Regions from separate parts of the Lysinibacillus sp. NPDC096418 genome, predicted to be linked through region 3. Evidence: riboswitches for the same ligand, from Rfam matches in the RefSeq annotation. Region 3 holds a riboswitch; each other region holds the start of a gene.

Region 1 (6,124 bases), on a different contig from region 3:
CAAAGAGAGTACCCAAAAACAAATTTAGACGGGTTTTATATAGAGAAGGATGATATGGTGTCTTTAAACAAAGTCAATATTTTATGTATTCGCTTTAATGATGGAAAGTTCAATGGGTTTACAGAGTTCGATAAAAACTCAATAGACGCTTATCAATTAAAGAAATACGGGATAACTATAAAAGGACAAAAAATTGAGGATGTCTGCTATACGGTTGATTGGAATATCTTAATTAATAATATGAGAGATAATCTTAATACTTATTGGCTTAGTTGGTGGAGTGATTGTAAGCGGTTCCCTACCATCAATAACATAGGTTTATTATTTAGTTTACATATGGTTGAGTGGGGAGTTTTGGGAGTTTCTCGTCTTTATTATACATTTAAAGAAAAAGATATTACTTCGAAAGTTGGAGCAGGTGAATATGCATTAAAGGTGGTTCCTCAAAGATGGCATAAGATTATTAATGAGTCTATGAGGTTACGGAATGACAACAAAAAGTCTTTATACAAATCCGTTTTCAATAGACGAAAAGATGCATTGAACTACATTGAGTTTATGATTCAAGAATGTAATAACCTTTTTGATTAAGTATTTGCTTCTTGAACTAACGGAGAGTTTTTAGTACAACAAGGATTTATAACGTATACATAACTACACCTAATAACGTTTCCAAACGCAAGTTTGGAAACACACCAAAAAGGCACGAATGTTGTTAAATCAACGTTCGTGCCTTTTTACGAGGACTATTGTTTATACAGCTTTTTATGTAAAGCTATATAAACATAGCTACGATAGGACTTTTCGAGATTTTTCAGAGTATGTTATCTTAATAAAAATAAAAATAAAAACCTGTATATAGAGACAATTTATTAAGCTGTATACCTGCATTTTTTTATCGTTCTTCTACTTCAATTACAGGGGCTATAGTTGAAAAACTATCTTCCGCAATCGGGAGAGATTCTGTAATAAGGATCAGCGCTCGTTTTCATTAAAGGGCCATATAACTGAATAAGAATCTTGTTATAATGTAATAAAGATGATTGGAGAATCGATTTGAAAATTAACTATCCTTTTAAACCAAAATCAAATAAAAAACTGATACCAGGTCAATTCTGGGCGATTCCTTTACATAATGGAATGTTTGCTTGCGGTAGGGTTATACAGGTTACGGGAGAATATAGTGCCCCGCCAACAAGGACTTTCCTTGCTGGTTTGATGGATTGGATAGAAAGTGTTCCTCCTACATCAGAAGCAATTGCAGGGTCAAAAACTTTAATTCAAGGAGTAGCACACATTAATTGCATATACGAAACTGGATTAGGCTGTATGATCACTGGGTACCGTCCATTGGAGTTAGACTCTATTGAGCCTAATTATTTTCGTTCTCAAACAAGCTACCAACCTGAATATTGTAAATTAATGAAAGGGTTAGAAGAAATAAGACCAATTACAAAAGAGGAATGGGAAAAATGTGAAACCTTGGGGATTTGGGGTATGGATTACATAAGGGTACTTGCAGAATCAAAGTTATTAAGCTAAAGGTCACATTTTCAGAAGTTGAATTTGCGTCTTTTTGCTTTTAATGTGCCAATTATTCCGATTGATATTCATACGTCTTGAGGTGTGTGTGATTTATCGATTTAATTGTAGGTCCAGAAGAAATTTCATAGGTCATTCGATGGATATTTGTAAATAGTGTTTCACCGTAAATAAAGTTGTTTAAAAAAATGAGCTGATACTTCAAAATGAATAGTATTGGCTCTTGTCATTTACGATGCAGTAAAAGAATGGGGTATCGAATAGTTAAAGTAAGGCATGATTTTTACGATTGAAGGAGGTACGTATTTTGGCAAAAGTAAGTATAAAGCACATTGACGCGTTTAGTTCCATTCCAGAGAAAGGGAATCCAGCTGGTGTTGTATTGAATGGCGAGGATTATACAGAAAAACAAATGCTCACTATTGCTGCAACAGTTGGATTTAATGAAACAGCTTTTGTTGTTTCTTCGAACATTGCTGATTTTCGAATTCGTTACTTTACACCTGGACATGAAATGAATTTATGTGGTCATGCGACAATGGCAACGATTTATGCTCTAAGAATGAATGGACTTTTAGAAAAATCAGCTTTTACAATTGAAACGAATGCAGGTGTATTGCCGATACAGACTTGTGAAAAAAATAATCAATTACTAATCACTATGCAACATGCAAAACCACAGTTTCAATCATTTAGTGGTTATAAGTCTGATTTAGCAGCTTCCATTGGATTACGAGAAGATGATTTACATTCAGAATATCCAATTGTTTACGGAAGTACAGGCATTTGGACTTTAATTATCCCGATTAAAGAGTTATCAAGCTTTTCAAAAATGACACCCAACACCGAAGAATTTCCGAAGGTATTATTTGAGATGCCAAAAGCTTCTATACACCCTATCTGTTTTGAAGTGCGAGATCAGGGAAGTGATCTGCATGCTCGTCATTTTTCATCTCCTTATTCGGGTACTATTGAAGATGCAATTACAGGAACAGCTTCAGGTGTGATGGGCGCGTATTATAAAAAGTATGTAAATGAAAATATTAGTTTGCCTGCGACACTTATTGTTGAACAAGGACATGAAATCAATAAAGATGGACGCGTATATGTACATGTAAAAGAAGAAAAAGAGCAACTAGACATCTCTATCTCAGGTACGGCTGTTTTTGTGAAGAATATTGAGATTGAAATAGAATAATCCATCATATGGGGACATTCTTTAAAGATTCGCCTGCCATCAGGGTAGCAGGGTTGGCTAGGCTTTACCTTGTGAAATGAGAATGTATACGACAACAATTCTAATAAGGGAATTTATGAGGTACTTTCTTTGTCAGTGGCCTCGCATAAAGTTTTGGTGTCCGATAATATATCGTTACTTTTGCTTATGCTATACTATATTGGCTGTTAGCGAACCATTGTACTAGAGTGATAGGGATTTAAAGAGTAGATTATTAGCAAGTTATTATATTGAGTCATTTGACGAAAAATATAGAATAGTTTGATTTTAAGGAATTCCCTTTTCTAGATTTACTTTTTATTTGAAGGATGGTACACTTAGTTCTATTGAAAAAACAATATATTGTGTTCGTTTTATCAAGGTACTACTATATGTAGTTTAAAAGGGAAGTTCGGTGCAATACCGACGCTGTCCCCGCAACTGTGAAGCTGACGATGATTAAAGCCACTGTGCATCTGCATGGGAAGGAAATCAGAGGATGAAGCAAAGCCAGGAGACCTGCCTATATAAAACAAATCAATCATTTCTTCGGGGAATAAGAAATGGGGACGTCACCTTTTTGGGTATTTTAAACGTTTCTATTTCAGGCTATCTCTCTAAGAGATAGCCTTTTTTATATTTTGAAAAGAGGGATTTAAATGAAACTGTATACGAAAACAATCTGTCCAAAATGTCTTTGGGTAAAATCGGAATTAAAACGTGCAGGACTTGAAGCGGAAATTGTGAACATTGATCACGACGAACAAGCAAAGCAAACAATTATTGAAGCAGGCTTTTTAAGCGTACCTGTTCTTGAAGTAAAAGGAACATTTATAGGAGATGTAAAAGAAATAGTTTCTCAAATTGAGATGATTGCCTAATGATAGTTTTTGCTAGTCGTACAGGGAATGTTCGAAGTGTTGTTTCTAAATTAGGGGTGGAATCGATTGAAATCTCTGAAGGATTACTGTTAGATGAGTCCTATCTTTTAATAACATACACAGACGGATTAGGTGATGTCCCTGAAAAAGTGACTCGTTTTTTAGAACAAAACAAGGAGTTTTGTAAGGGAGTAGTTGTCAGTGGCAATAGTAACTTTGGGCATACAGTATTTGGCGGTGCCGGAGAAAAAATTGCAGCAACGTATGATGTTCCCTTAGTGCGTAAATTAGATTTACGAGGATATCAAGCTGATTATGATGCAATACAAATGTTTTATGAAATGAGAGTGTTGGGATGAAAACATATTTAAAGCTTAATAATGATGTACTGAATCGTTATAGCACAACAGGTCAACTAGAGTTAGAAAAGGATCGTGAAGCAACGCGCCGTTACTTTTTAGAATATGTAAATGTGCGTCTACGTTATTTTATTGATATCGAAGAAAAAATTCGCTATTTAGTCGATGAGGGTTACTATGAAAAACAATTTATCGACAAGTATGATATGGAATTTATTAAACAGCTATACAAGAAAGCCTATGATTATAATTTTCGTTTCCCATCCTTTATGAGTGCGAGTAAGTTTTATGATAGCTATGCAATGAAAAGTCGTGATGGGGAAGAAATTTTAGAAAAATATGAGGACCGAATTGTCATCATAGCTTTATATTTAGCACAAGGTGACACGGTCTTAGCTGAACGTTCGGTAGAAGCTATGATGGAAGCATATCAACCTGCAACGCCAACAGCATTAAATAGTGGGAAGAAAGCACGTGGCGAATTAGTAAGCTGTTTTAAATTATCAATGGATGACTCCATGAATAGTATTGCTGAAAATATTGGTTATTGTTTGGAGCTATCACGCCTTGGTGGTGGAGTGGGGGTAAACCTAACAGATTTACGTCCATTAGGTGATCCGATTAAAGAGATTTTAAATCGTGCAAGTGGCGTAATCCCAGTCGCTAAACTTTTAGAAAATTCTTTCAGTTATTCAAATCAGCTCGGACAACGAAATGGCTCAGGAGTTGTCTATCTAAATATTTTCCATGCAGACATTGAAAATTTTATTTCATCAAAAAAACCGAATGCCGATGATAAAATTCGTCTCGCAACGCTATCAACGGGAATTATTATCCCAAGTATTTTCTTCGAACTCATGAAACGTGATAAAGATATTGTGTTGTTTAGTCCATACGATATATTTAGAGAATATGGAAAGCGTATGTCTGATATTTCGATTTCAGAGATGTACTATGAATTCCTTGATAATCCGAATATCCGTAAAATTAAGCGTTTGAATGCGCGTAAGCTTTATACAGAAGTGAAAAAAGCACAATTTGAATCAGGCTATCCATTTGAAATTTTTGATGATAATGTCAACGATGTGCATCCACTCAAAAATATCGGTCGAGTAAAAATGTCAAACTTATGTACAGAAATTTTACAAGTACAGCAAACAAGTATAATTACTGACCAAGATGAACCGAATGAATACGGGTTAGATGTATCGTGTAACTTAGGGTCAATTGATATCCATGCAGCAAGTAAAGTAAATGATTTTGGAACGTTAGTTGATACAGCTATGCACCTATTAACGAATGTGTCACAAATGACGAACATCAAGAATGTACCGTCTGTTGTAAAAGCGAATAAATTAATGCATTCAGTAGGGCTTGGTTGTATGAATCTACATGGCCACCTGGTTACAGAGGGAATCATGTACGGCTCGAAGGAATCGATTGATTTTATGGATCATTTTATGGAAGCGATGAACTATTATTCACTCAAATCATCAATGGAGATTGCCAAAGAAAGTGGCGAAACATTCTACCGATTTGAGGATAGTGATTACGCTTCAGGCATTTATTTTGGTCAATATGTAAATAAACTCGAAGAAGAATTATCTCCTGTAGTGTTAAAAGCACTTGGTAATATTCCAATCATTACGACAAAGATGTGGGAAACATTAAAGCAGGATGTTATGCAATACGGTTTATTCCATTCATATCGTTTAGCTATTGCACCAACTGGTAGTATTTCATATATTCGTAGTTGTACAGCTTCAATTGCTCCAAGTACAGAGCGTGTAGAGGTACGTGACTATGCGGATAGTCGAACAATTTATCCAATGCCGCATTTAACGAATGAGAATAGCCATTTATATGTAGAAGCATATGATGTTAATCCTTATGATTTAATCGATTTATATGCAGCTTCTCAAAAGCACGTAGACCAAGGCATTTCGATGACACTTTATGTGACTGACAATTGGACAACAGAACAATTGGCTAAAATCTACATTTATGCATGGGTAAAGGGGATTAAGTCCGTTTACTATGTACGCCAACGATTACAAAGCTTAGAGGAGTGTGTAGCATGTCAAATTTAATTTACGAGGCGGTCAATTGGAATAAGCCAACTAGTG
Region 2 (6,124 bases), on a different contig from region 3:
TTCAAATACCCATGGTCGTTCCAAATGGGCTCTTTCTAGCACATCTTCTTGATGGAAAAGTGCAACTGGATCACCGGTATAAATGATTTGACCTTGTTCCATAACTAGGATAATGTCTGCCCATTCATAAGCAAGCTGAATGTCATGGGTGGCGAGTAAAAATGTACGTTCGCCGTTCTCTAATTTAGCTAAGTATTGTAATACTTGTGCGGCATAATAATTGTCTAATCCTGCAGTTGGCTCATCTAGCAGTAAAACAGCAGGCTCCATCGCAAGGACACCAGCCATTGCAACGCGTTTTTTCTGCCCGACACTTAAGAAGTGAATGGGCTTTTCGAGTAAGTCTTCAACCTCTGTTTGTGCGACGGCCCAAGCAATATTTTCTTCAATTATTTCCGGGGACCAACCGAGATTGAGTGGACCGAAGGCGATGTCTTGCTTGACCGTACCAGAAAAAAGTTGATTGTCGGCATCTTGGAACACGATTCCGACTTGTTGACGCAATAGTTTTAACGCTTTTCGGTTATAGCGTAGTTTTTCACCACAAAATGAAATACTGCCCGATGTTGGTTGTAAAATTCCGTTTAAATGCTGAAATAATGTCGATTTTCCAGCGCCATTATGACCTAGAATTGCGATTTTCTTCCCCTTAGGAATTTGTAATGTAATGTTCGTCAATGCATGTGTACCGTCTGCATAGGCATAGGATAAATGCTTGAGATCAAAGTAAAGTTCGCTCATATGATACCCCCTCCATAGATGACGAATAATATGGCAATGCCAGCAATGCCAAGCCAGTTTTTCTTGTTATAAGCAGCAGTTTCCTGCCAGTAAACAGGTTCACCCCCACGTGCCTGCATCGCATTATTTAATTCACGACTACGCTGGAACATTTCCGAAAATAATGCCGCAATTAGCATTGATGCAGAGCGCAGCCACTGCATAGGCGAATGGTAGCCGAGTCTTGCTTGTTGGGCAAGGTGAATTTTTTGCATACTTTCTAAGAAAATGAAAATAAAGCGATACGTTAGCTCCACTAGTTCTACAAATAACACGGGTAGACGCCACAGTCGTAGCACGTAACAAATCGACTGTACTGATGTTGTTAAAATTAAAAAATAAAGGCAGCTAATACTACCAAGTACAATGAAAAATAGCTCCTGTGCCATCGAAATACTTAATGTACCGATAAAGATTGTCCATGCACCCAGTTGGAGATTCCAGATATGTGAAGGTAAAACACTTGAAGTAGGGGCAAACGAAACCAAAATTGTCACTAGACTCGTGAGTAGAAAAAATCCTGGAAGTAGTAGAAGTTTTAGATAATACGTAAAAGGGATTTTTGCGCCAAAAATGATAAAAGCACTCATTACAATAAATGTAATGAGTGAAATATGTTCATCTCGAAATATAAGCGACAGTAGTAGTAATCCAAGTGAAAACGTCATCTTTTCTAGTGGATGGACGGACGCTAAATTATTCATGTAAGCATATTTGTCAATGAGTAGCATTGTTGTTAACCTTCTTTATGTTTGCCACGCATGAAACCGATGAAATAGCCGATAAAACCAGCACCGATTGCAGCTTGTAGCACAAATAATAAACTCTCAATTTCACCACTTGGTGGCTCCCAAATACTTTCAAACCATGGCTCATACTCTGCGTTAATCTCACCAATTGCTTCTTCGGCCTCTCCATCAGCACCACCGAATTCAGCGCCTTTTTGTACTAAGAGGGGAATGATGGCAAGTAGCACGACAATGGCTAGTAACAGTAAATTCTTTTTCATCTTAATGTGCCTCCTTTGTAGAGAATACACGTAATGCTTTTAATTCGCTGACATTGTATTTTTTTAAGAAGTTCATGACAATCACCGTTAAAATCCCTTCGCTAATTGCAAGTGGAATTTGTGTTAAGGCGAAGATCCCAGAGAACTTCGTGAATGAAGCCATAAAACCACCAACTTCAGATGGGAATGCAAGTGCAAGTTGAACAGATGTCACGACATATGTACCTAAATCACCAAGCATTGCTGCAAAAAATACTGCTAGTGAGAATGAAAAGCCAATTTGTTGTGCCCCTTTAAAGACAAAATAGACGATAAATGGTCCGACAACTGCCATTGAGAAGACGTTTGCCCCTAATGTTGTTAACCCACCATGGGCTAAAAGTAAAGATTGGAATAATAATACGATTGTACCGATTACGCTCATCGCTAATGGTCCGAACAAAACGGTACCAAGGCCAACACCTGTTGGATGCGAACAACTGCCTGTTACTGAAGGGATTTTTAGAGCTGACAAGACAAATGCAAAGGCACCTGAAAGCCCCAACATCATTTTAGTTTCCGGATTCTCATCTATCGTTTTGCGAATAGAACGTAATCCTAAAATAATAAATGGAATGGATACAACCCACCAGAAAATTGCCCATTCAAGTGGCAAAAATCCTTCCATAATGTGCATAGCAAATGCACGATCTGGCACCATGATAAATGCTAATAAGAAATAACTAAGCTTCCAAAATGAAAATTTCAACATTCTTCCTCCTTTTGTTTTTTAGATTCATCACCAAAATTTGGGTTTGATTTCCGTTCCGCCTGGGCGCTTTCCGGGGGGCGCCCGATAAGCCGCGTCGGGGCAACAGGATGTTGGTCACAGGATGTGACGTTTTTAGCCTTTGTTCCCCTACAAGCCTCGCTCCTGGGTCACATCTAGGACGCTAATCCCCCAGGAGTCGCCCAGCCTCCACTACAATCAAAAGCATTCTAGTAGTGTTATGCTCTTTAAACAAATGCCAACTCATATTTTTGATGATGACCTTTTAGTGTGTGCAATAAAAAAGCACTTCTCCTTTTTGGAAAAGTGCATAGCAGAAAAAAGCAAATGAAAAAACGATTTGCTAAGCCGCACACCTATCCGCGTAGGTTGAAACTTGTCACGTATTTTTTGGCAGGTCTCCTGGCTTTAGTTCATCATTTTATAGGTCTTCCCATCCGTTGGACAGTGACGTATCTATAAAACTCCCTAGTACAGTGGCGGGACCGCGCCGGACTTGAACCGGCTTCCCTTTTAAGCAAGATGCAAGCACCTTACACCAAAAAATGTTATTGTTGTGAGTTTTCACGACACAGTGTAACACGGCTCAATGAAAATAATCTATCTCTTTTTGGAAAAATTTTTATTTTCAGTAATTTAAGTGTAGAAAATTCTGATATATTAAAGCGAAGTTAGGTGTTATTGCAGGAAATATTTGTAGAAATTTAATGGAGATTGCAAAAAATTTAAAAAAGAAGTCTTGAAATTTAATAATTATGAGCTATGATAGAAACAGTTTTTCATTATATTTTAAAAAACTAGAAAATTAATATAAATAAATCTATTAAGTGCTCGAAACTGTTCGAGATAATAGGGAAATCGGTGCAAATCCGGTACAGCCCCCGCTACTGTAATAGCTGATGAAATCGCAAATGCCACTGGTGCAAACTTGGGAAGGTGCGAAAGTAAAATGAAGCTTAAGTCAGGAAACCTGCTTAATTGATGGCACGCAAACTTTTCGGAGGGAGAAGTTGAAGCGAGGGCGGGTATCTATATATATATCTGTGTTCATTTGGCTTCAATAAACCTTTACTCTTCGTTATGAGTGAAGGTTTTTTCTTTTTCTTAAAAGTAATGAGGGGAGAATTACTTTGACAACTTGGAATTTAGAAGGCATGAAAACACATCTTTTTATATGCAATGGCAGCAGTTGCATGAAAAAAGATGGCGAAGATATTACGCAGGTGATTCGTGATGAAATTCAGACACTTGCCCTTGATAAAGAAATACATACGACTAGAACACGTTGTAATGGGAGATGTAAGGATGCATGTGTAGTTATTGCATATCCGCAAGGGAATTGGTACCGTGTGCCAACGACTGAGCATGCAAGAGCGCTTGTGCAAGATTTACATCATGAATCTTTACATAGTGAGCATGTATTTACACTTAATGAAGGTTCATTACGACGAACAGCACAAACGACGGCTATTAAAGGGATTGAAAAAGTGAAAGAGGGGTAATTGGACCGTGCAAAAAGGGAAAATTTTCGTTGTTGGCTTTGGCCCTGGCGATTTCAAACATATTACAACGCGTGCAGTTGAGGCACTGCAACAAAGTGAATTTATCATCGGCTATAAAACATATGTAGAATTGATTGAAGATTTAGTTAGTGCGAAATCAATTGTTAGTACGGGCATGACTGAAGAAGTATCCCGTGCGCAAGAAGCAGTTCGTCAGGCAGAAGCCGGAAATATTGTGTCGGTCATTTCTAGTGGTGACTCCGGTGTATACGGAATGGCAGGGCTTGTTTATGAAGTGCTAATCGAACTTGGTTGGACAGAGGCGACAGGTATCGAAGTGGAGATCGTACCTGGTATTTCCGCTATTAACTCTTGTGCGAGTTTACTAGGCGCTCCGATAATGCACGACTCATGCACAATTAGCTTAAGTGACCATTTAACACCGTGGAATTTAATTGCAAAACGTGTTGAAGCAGCAGCATTGGCGGATTTTGTTATCGCACTTTACAACCCGAAAAGTGGAAGACGTACGCGCCAAATTGTTGAAGCACAGCGTATTTTACTAGAGTATCGTTCGCCAGATACACCGGTTGGACTTGTAAAAAGTGCCTACCGAGACCGTCAGGAAGTGACGATGACAACCTTATCAGAAATGCTTAATCATGATATTGGAATGCTGACAACGGTTATTATTGGGAACTCTTCAACGTTCTTCTATGACAATAAAATGATTACACCAAGGGGCTACCAACGTAAATATACGCTTGGTGAAGAGAAACAACCATTACGTCCACATCAGCGCTTAAAAGAAGAAGCTGAACCATGGGCGATGAATCAAGAAACAGGTGCAGCGCGTACTGATTTTGCTGCAGATCCAAATGCGGGGCGAGTGACGCCAATAACAGCAGCCCCTCCAGTGAAAAAAAAAACAACGCTTGAGATGGCAACAGCTGCTCTAGCAATGGTGAAGGGGACTAGTGCGGTTAACGTAACGCCAAAACTAGTCCACCAAAAAATAGAGTCGATTTTTGAGCTTGCAGTAAGTCCAGGGGTAGCTAATAAATTTTTCACGCCTGCACAAATGATGATGTTAGCTGAGGTAGTTGGAGAAGAGGGTTCAATGGAGTACACACCAGACCATCAAATCCATTTGAAAATCCCAACATCAGAGCCGTCTGTAATTACAGACAAGCTTCGTAGTGTAGGTTTCTTACTTGCACCGATTGGGGATGTGCTGTCACTAAAAGCTTGTGATTTCTGTTATGGCGAAAAGGCAGATTCAATCCCTTATGCCGAAGAAATTCAAGGAAAATTAGGTGGTTTAGCATTACCGAAAACACTGAACATTGGATTTAATGGCTGTGGCATGGCATGTTATCGTGCAGTGTTTGATGATATCGGCATTGTTTATCGAAAAAGTAAATTTGATGTCTTTATTGGGGCAAAGCCAGTAGGGCGTACAGCCCATGCGGCACAACCGGTTGTAGAGGGCTTAGAACCTGAACAACTCATACCACTAATTACGAATATTATTGATGAATATAAAGCAAATGCACATCCAAATGAGCGGTTGTTTAAATATTTCAAACGTGTGAAAAAGATTTTACATTTTAACTATCAAGATATGTCTTCAAAAATAGAAGTAGAGCCAGCTCCGTGCGGCGACTAGTGAGGAGAGCAAAGATGAAAGCAATTTTATTTGTCGGCCATGGTAGCCGTTTAGCAGCAGGAAATGATGAGGTACGTTCATTTATAGAACAAATGACACCGAGAATTGATAAGGATTTTTTAGTGGAGACGTGCTTTTTAGAATTTGCTTCACCAAATATTGAGCAGGGAATTACGAATTGCGTGAAAAAGGGCGCAACAGAAGTACATGTTATTCCAATTATTTTGCTACATGCAGGGCATTCGAAATTGCATATTCCAGCAGAAATTGAGCATGCACGTGAGCATTATCCAAATGTTCACTTTACGTATGGCCAAACGATTGGTATTCACGAAGAGATTTTCTCAATTTTACAAGACCGTTTAGCAGAAACTGGTTTTGACGCTGAAGCAAAA
Region 3 (6,124 bases):
TCCACTGTTTCGACTGTGGAATATCTTGCCCATTGTTCGAAATCGCTAAATCTTCACGTAAAATAGACTCTTCAAACTCTGCTAACTTCCACTTTGCCATTGAAATATAGTTTGCAAGACTTTCTGTTGATAGCTTCATTGTGCCATATTGTTTGGCAGCATCATAGACACGTTTTGCTACTATAAGCTTGTTGTAGGCTGTCAAAGCTTCTGAATTGGTTACATTTACTTTAGCGGCAGTACGCTCTGCTTCTTCTAGTACTTCACTAAACTTTGCTTTCACTTCTGCTGTCGTCCATTGGCGATGAATTGCAATTGTTGATCCGTCTACTGAAACCTCCACTAACCCTGATTTCGCCTCTACAATTGCCTGTTGTAGACGAATTAAATCCGTGTTAGTAAGGCCCGTATCAGTGCTACTTCCAGAGCTACTATCGCTACTAGAACCGTTATCTGTTGAACTATTGGATGATGGGGTATTATAAGGTACTTGTGTATTAGCAGCTGTTATAAAATTCGTTATTTGTCCAGGTTGAGCACCAATCATCCTGCGTAATTGTTCTAGAGGAACCGTAGCTCTAACATTCGTAATCCTCACTGATGGCTGTAGGCTAATATTAGCTTGAGGAGTACCTACGAGTAGATTGCCTATGCTTAAAGAACCTCCAATAATTACATTTGGTTTCATTTCGCTATCACCTTGTTGAGCTCCCTGTTGGTTTGCCTGCTCTTGTTGTTGCTTTATTTGTTCTAGTTTTTTCTTTAATTCATTCATTGTGGTTTGCATTTGCTGTTGCGTAGAGTTAGACAACAGTCCTTGCTGTTGTGACCGTTCCAAAAACACTTGCTGTTCCATTAACAATCCCTGCTGTTGATTAAGCAACTGAAGGAACAACTTTTGTAGGTCTTCAGGAGACCGAAGTATCAAATTATCAATCATTGCTGTTCCCGATACTTCAGTACTTTGCCCTAGATAGAAATCTGCTACACCTACACGAGGTGCATTAATTATAATCTGGATAGTAGGAAAAATAACTGCATATGGTATTGATCCATCCGAGTTGATAGTTGCTGATCCAGCAGCTGATACTCTTCCTAGCACACTACTATGAACGCTCAGAGTTAGCCCTCCCCCCTCTTCTGTTACAAAAAACTGTGTTGCTACATTTGTAAGTGAAGCTGTGACGATAGGAGCTCTCTCTTGGATAATCAACTCACCTTTTACCTCTACCTGATTGATTGCGACATTTGTTTTTGCTCGATCTGTCAACACAACATTTTCAGTGATGATCATATTTTTCAGTTCAACAAAATCTGCATTGACTGTAATGTTGCCAGTAAATATTGAATTACCACCATCTAATGTAATATTGGCGCCTTGTTGCCCAGATGTATTCAATTCAATAAATACTAGATCTGCAATTTCGCCTTCTACAAAGATCACGTCAATACGTGCACCTTCTAATGCAGCAGCATTTCTTTCATTTAGCATTGCTTGAACATTTGCACCAATTGTCCATTCCTGATCTTCGGCTTTCACTTTGTCTTTTTTGATTTCTTCTATCGTCAAAGTCTCTAATACTATTTCAGCGCTTGCCTTCTCCTTTTCGGGTTGATCTGATTGAATTGCCTGCACTGCCCTTTCAGCTCTGACGATAAATGAAGCCAGTTGCCCCCTTGCCACAAAATTCTCTCCACCAAACGTCGTCGCTGTTGTACCTGTTGTAATGCCATATTCAAACAATGTACTAATCGCCTCTTTATAGTCACTGTGTAGATCTGTAAATGGTAATTCTACAGATGCAGAACCTTCTAGACTAAGTGCACGTGTAATTATTTTCGCCATATGATTGCGCTTAATCGATTCATTCGGACGGAAAGTGCCATCAGCATATCCATCTATTATGCCTGCCTGTTTGAGTGTAGCAATTGCCCCTGCATATTCATTTTGTGGCGATACATCTCGAAATCCAGCATTAGCGACATTTCCTGTATCTAATCCTAAAATTCCTACGATCATTTTGGCAGCTTGTCCACGTGTCACTTGCTTTTCAGGTGCAAAAGTTCCGTCCGCGTAGCCTTTAATAATGCCACGGCTTGCTAAGTCCATAATGGCTGCATAATGACTATTACTCTCCAACACATCCGAAAATTTTGGCGTTGCTGCCTCCGCTACTATGTCCATTCCTGTAGGTACAACACATGTTGCAGCTACTACCGCTGCTACTGTAGAAATAAATAGCTTTTTTTTCACCATGTTTCTCTCCTCCGTAATTATCTTTACTAATATTTCATCCACATATTAAACTACGAAGGTTAAAATTAGGTTAAATTATTAAAATATTTAAAAATCTATTTTCACCAAGATCCACGTCCTCCTCAGCTTACTTCCACTTTTATGGATCCTTAAGATAGCCATCAAATGGACATTCATAGCTTATTTGATGGCAACGGTCAGTAGGTTATAAATGCACGTAATCATGGCCATCCTCAACATCAAAAAAGCGACCACACAACCTGTAGCGGTTGTATGGTCGCATAAAAATCGGAAATGGAAGTGGACAGATCTCTCGCCTCCACCTCTCAATCCCCGAAGATGTGTTGTTTTCTTGAACGTAACGGCAGGTCTCCTGGCTCGTGCCTTTAGCCAAATGATTGCCTTCCCGTTTTTCACAGTGGCTTTTTGATCATTTGTCAACACTCACAGTTGCGGGGACAGCTCCGGCTTTAGATGACTCTATTTCCGAATTCCCTATTAAACCATAATGGTACCGCTTGTTCAAAATACTATATATTATGTTTAAATTCCTAAACAAATCTTACATACTGTGTTTGGTTTTTCAAATAGAAGATTCGCACTTTGAAACTTACAAGCCTCTACTTTTGTTCGTCAATGGTCTAGGAACCCTCAGTTATACACAATTTTTCAAAATTTCTAGTGAAAATATTTTGTGCCTGTTCTTCTTTTCCCGAGTGTACCCCAAGTAATATGACAGTACATGGGCCTGCTGTTTTGGTAATATCTAGTGAGCACTCTACTTTATTATCACCAAATAATCGTGAAAACTCAACTTGAAGTCCTTTGGATCCAACTGGCCAAACTTGCTGCACAATTTCCTCTTGCCAAGCGTCAAAAATTGGTTGCAACTGGGCAACATTTTCAGGCTGCTCTAGCACCTCATTACCGACAAGGGGTAGCCCATATGTGTACCAAATAAGTTTATTATGTTCATATTCGGTACGCTTTTGTACCTCACCAAGCATCGTAATCGATAAGCCGGATTGCAATGTCGGCATATTTGACTCAGAGGAACCATCTACACGTGGACGCACAAGACCTATTTCATCAAATACCTGTTCAATCCCTGCCACGTAGCGATTCCATGCATCATCTCCTGAAAAATTCGCAAGTAAAATATGTGTAGGAATAGCATTTGCAGCAAGTTGCTCTAAAAATGTAACACGCGCAGTTAAATACGCAGTCAATTTGTCAGACGCACTCACAATATCTTGTGGTTTTTCACCAATGGCCGCGGCATTATCTGTTGTTGCAATCAACCCACCAATTTTCACAGCATTTCTCAATGTGCCCGCCCTTCTTTTCGTACAAACACTTTCGAAATAACTGGCATCACTACAGCGACAATCACTAAGTTAATAAGTGTTGCCATGAACAGACCGGGTAATGCCCCCCAGAAAAATGCCGGGCTAATGATGAAGTAAAATGGCAGTGGGGCAATGATCCCATTTAAAATAAGTGCTACTGGCCATTTCCAAAAGTTCAATCCTTTTTTATGCATAATACCAAATAGCCAAACTACTACAAACATTTCCGCTGCAATAATAAGATGCAAAGGCCCAAGTGGGAATCCTGATGTTAGTGCTGTAATAAAATGACCTATCATACCCGCAACGCCCGCTAACATAGGTGATAAGAACGCTACACTTAAAAAAGCAGGTGCAGAGTCTAGTGCCGCAGTTGATACAAAAGATGGTACTTTAATGACTGCGCCAATAGCACAAATTGCTGCTATCATAGCTGTTAGCGTCAAGTTCGTTAATTTTTGTCTATCCATATCCATTTCCTCTTTTCTATCTATTTTATAGTCTCGCCGATACCATACCAAATACGAACCACTTGCTTTGCTTCCGCAAATAACGCCTGGTACAACCGACCACACGTATCACGTAGCATCCTCGCTTGTTTTTCCATTGGTACAACGCCACGTCCCATATCCGTCACAATTATATACAGCGTACATTTTTCTTCAAGAGCCTTTAGTCGTGTTAAAACATTTGCGACAAGTACCTCATCGTCTTCTAAGTTTTGTGTTATGAGCCATTTGTCTAAGTTTTTTATTACCAACACTTTGTAAGATGGGATGTTTTCTGGTATAAAGCCATCTGCGAGAAAAACATCTTGGCCTTCAAGCTTTCTCATTACATAGTCGGTTTTCCCGTTATAGGCGCCACCGATAAAGACATGCATCTCGCCCCCTCCTTCCAAGCTTCTTGTGAGAAGGTTAATGTAAACATTACATGATGTGGTACATCGTATGACCAAAAAGTTTTTTCCTCTGGTGCAAAACGAACTAATAATGCACGAATTACACCACCATGTAGAACTAGTACATAGTCTTGTTCATCTTTTGGTAAGGTTAGAAACCCTTCAACAACTCGGGCACAAAACATATCAAAACCTTCTCCGTTTGGTGGGATATGTTCGACCGGATTATCTAACCATGCACAATAACGCTCGTCTGATTTTAATTCATCATATGTTTTGCCTTCGAAATCACCAAAATTCGTTTCCCGAAAAAGAGCTTCACTTATGTAGGTTGCATTTGGAAAATAACTTTCGGCTGTTTGCTGGCAGCGCAATAAATCACTACCATATACTTTAGTCACATTTTGATCCACCTTTTGAAGTACGAATCCATCCACTAAAGGTGAATCCGTCCAGCCAAGATAACGCTTTTCAAGGTTTTCTTTCGTTGGCGCATGTCGCATTAGACGAACACTAACAATGTCACCCATAATACGACCTCCATTCCTTCAATCGAAGCGCCGAGTAAATCACCCGAGACACCACCAAAATTCCGTAATGTAAAGTGACGAAACACCAAAAGTGCAATAGCTAAAACAGCTAACAAAACAATTGGCACAAATAAACTACCAGTCACAAAACCTACGCCACTAATCGCTAGTATGAGTGTCACAATCATTAGCGCTACTAGTACCCCTGATTTTATATGCGTTTTAAAAAAGTACGCAAGTCCCTTCTCCTTTGAACACTTCAAGGACATAAAGTAAAAACTCATGCCCACCCTTGTGATGAGCGGAATAAATATCAATGTCCATAACGCAAGCTTTTCCTGCACGAACAGTTCATGGAGAACCACAAATTTTCCAAGCACTAAAAATAGCACTGACATGACGCCAAATGCTCCTACCCGTGGATCATCTAAAATTTCAAGTCGCTTCTCTCGGTCCCGATATGAAAAATAAGCATCCCCCATATCGATAAATCCATCCAGATGGAGACCACCCGTAAAGAGCGCAAATAATCCTATGATGACAAAAGTAAGCAGGACTTCGCTACTTGCTGTCCATTCCGTTAAACCATAAATACTTGCAGCCACAAGGCTTCCCATGATGGCACCCACCCATGGTAAAAAGGCAAACATACCAGTGATGGTGGATTTCGTCAACGGAATTTCTTTATGTACAGGCAAAACTGTAAAAAACTGAAATGCGAGTAATACGCTATACCAACTATTTTTCAACGCCTTGCCTTCTTTCTTGTTTATTGGTAACTATCGAAAATTTTTATACATCCTTACAAATAAAATCATAGTAGGGTTGAGCAACTTTCTCCTCATGTTGAGCGACTTAGCCCCGAACTTGAGCGACCTTCTCACCAGGTTGAGCGACTCAGCACCGAACTTGAGCGATTTTCTCTTCATGTTGAGCGGCTCAGCACTGAACTTGAGCGATCTTCTCTTCATGTTGAGCGACTCACTCCCTACCTCGAGTGACCCGCACCACTTTAACAACCCAGCCAATTCATTTCCATTTTTTCACGACACCATAATCCATTTCATATGCAGTGTTAGCGACTGAA

What was found. Region 3 has a riboswitch for cobalamin ahead of ACIQZG_RS21970 (S-layer homology domain-containing protein). Riboswitches for the same ligand answer to the same signal wherever they lie in the genome.
Region 1: another riboswitch for cobalamin. It lies ahead of ACIQZG_RS20595 (glutaredoxin family protein); the one in region 3 lies ahead of ACIQZG_RS21970 (S-layer homology domain-containing protein).
Region 2: another riboswitch for cobalamin. It lies ahead of ACIQZG_RS14190 ((2Fe-2S) ferredoxin domain-containing protein); the one in region 3 lies ahead of ACIQZG_RS21970 (S-layer homology domain-containing protein).

The regions. Positions count from the first base shown of each region.
Region 1 covers NZ_JBIWEY010000038.1:8,316-14,439, reverse strand. The annotation lists gene ACIQZG_RS20615 (aminoglycoside adenylyltransferase domain-containing protein) at 1-591, shown strand, start outside; gene ACIQZG_RS20610 (Imm26 family immunity protein) at 1,057-1,542, shown strand; partial or broken gene ACIQZG_RS20605 (DUF3888 domain-containing protein) at 1,595-1,681, opposite strand; gene ACIQZG_RS20600 (PhzF family phenazine biosynthesis isomerase) at 1,850-2,740, shown strand; cobalamin riboswitch at 3,122-3,299, shown strand; gene ACIQZG_RS20595 (glutaredoxin family protein) at 3,418-3,639, shown strand; gene nrdI (class Ib ribonucleoside-diphosphate reductase assembly flavoprotein NrdI) at 3,639-3,998, shown strand; gene nrdE (class 1b ribonucleoside-diphosphate reductase subunit alpha) at 3,995-6,088, shown strand; gene nrdF (class 1b ribonucleoside-diphosphate reductase subunit beta) at 6,076-6,124, shown strand, end outside.
Region 2 covers NZ_JBIWEY010000018.1:40,429-46,552, reverse strand. The annotation lists gene ACIQZG_RS14210 (energy-coupling factor ABC transporter ATP-binding protein) at 1-741, opposite strand, end outside; gene cbiQ (cobalt ECF transporter T component CbiQ) at 738-1,511, opposite strand; gene ACIQZG_RS14200 (energy-coupling factor ABC transporter substrate-binding protein) at 1,517-1,789, opposite strand; gene ACIQZG_RS14195 (energy-coupling factor ABC transporter permease) at 1,791-2,540, opposite strand; cobalamin riboswitch at 2,934-3,116, opposite strand; cobalamin riboswitch at 3,367-3,550, shown strand; gene ACIQZG_RS14190 ((2Fe-2S) ferredoxin domain-containing protein) at 3,689-4,060, shown strand; gene cobJ (precorrin-3B C(17)-methyltransferase) at 4,068-5,729, shown strand; gene ACIQZG_RS14180 (sirohydrochlorin chelatase) at 5,744-6,124, shown strand, end outside.
Region 3 covers NZ_JBIWEY010000044.1:29,130-35,253, reverse strand. The annotation lists gene ACIQZG_RS21970 (S-layer homology domain-containing protein) at 1-2,257, opposite strand, end outside; cobalamin riboswitch at 2,604-2,791, opposite strand; gene ACIQZG_RS21965 (hypothetical protein) at 2,899-3,585, opposite strand; gene ACIQZG_RS21960 (ECF transporter S component) at 3,582-4,076, opposite strand; gene ACIQZG_RS21955 (bifunctional adenosylcobinamide kinase/adenosylcobinamide-phosphate guanylyltransferase) at 4,097-4,489, opposite strand; gene ACIQZG_RS21950 (histidine phosphatase family protein) at 4,441-5,037, opposite strand; gene cobS (adenosylcobinamide-GDP ribazoletransferase) at 5,010-5,786, opposite strand; gene ACIQZG_RS21940 (bifunctional adenosylcobinamide kinase/adenosylcobinamide-phosphate guanylyltransferase) at 6,067-6,124, opposite strand, start outside.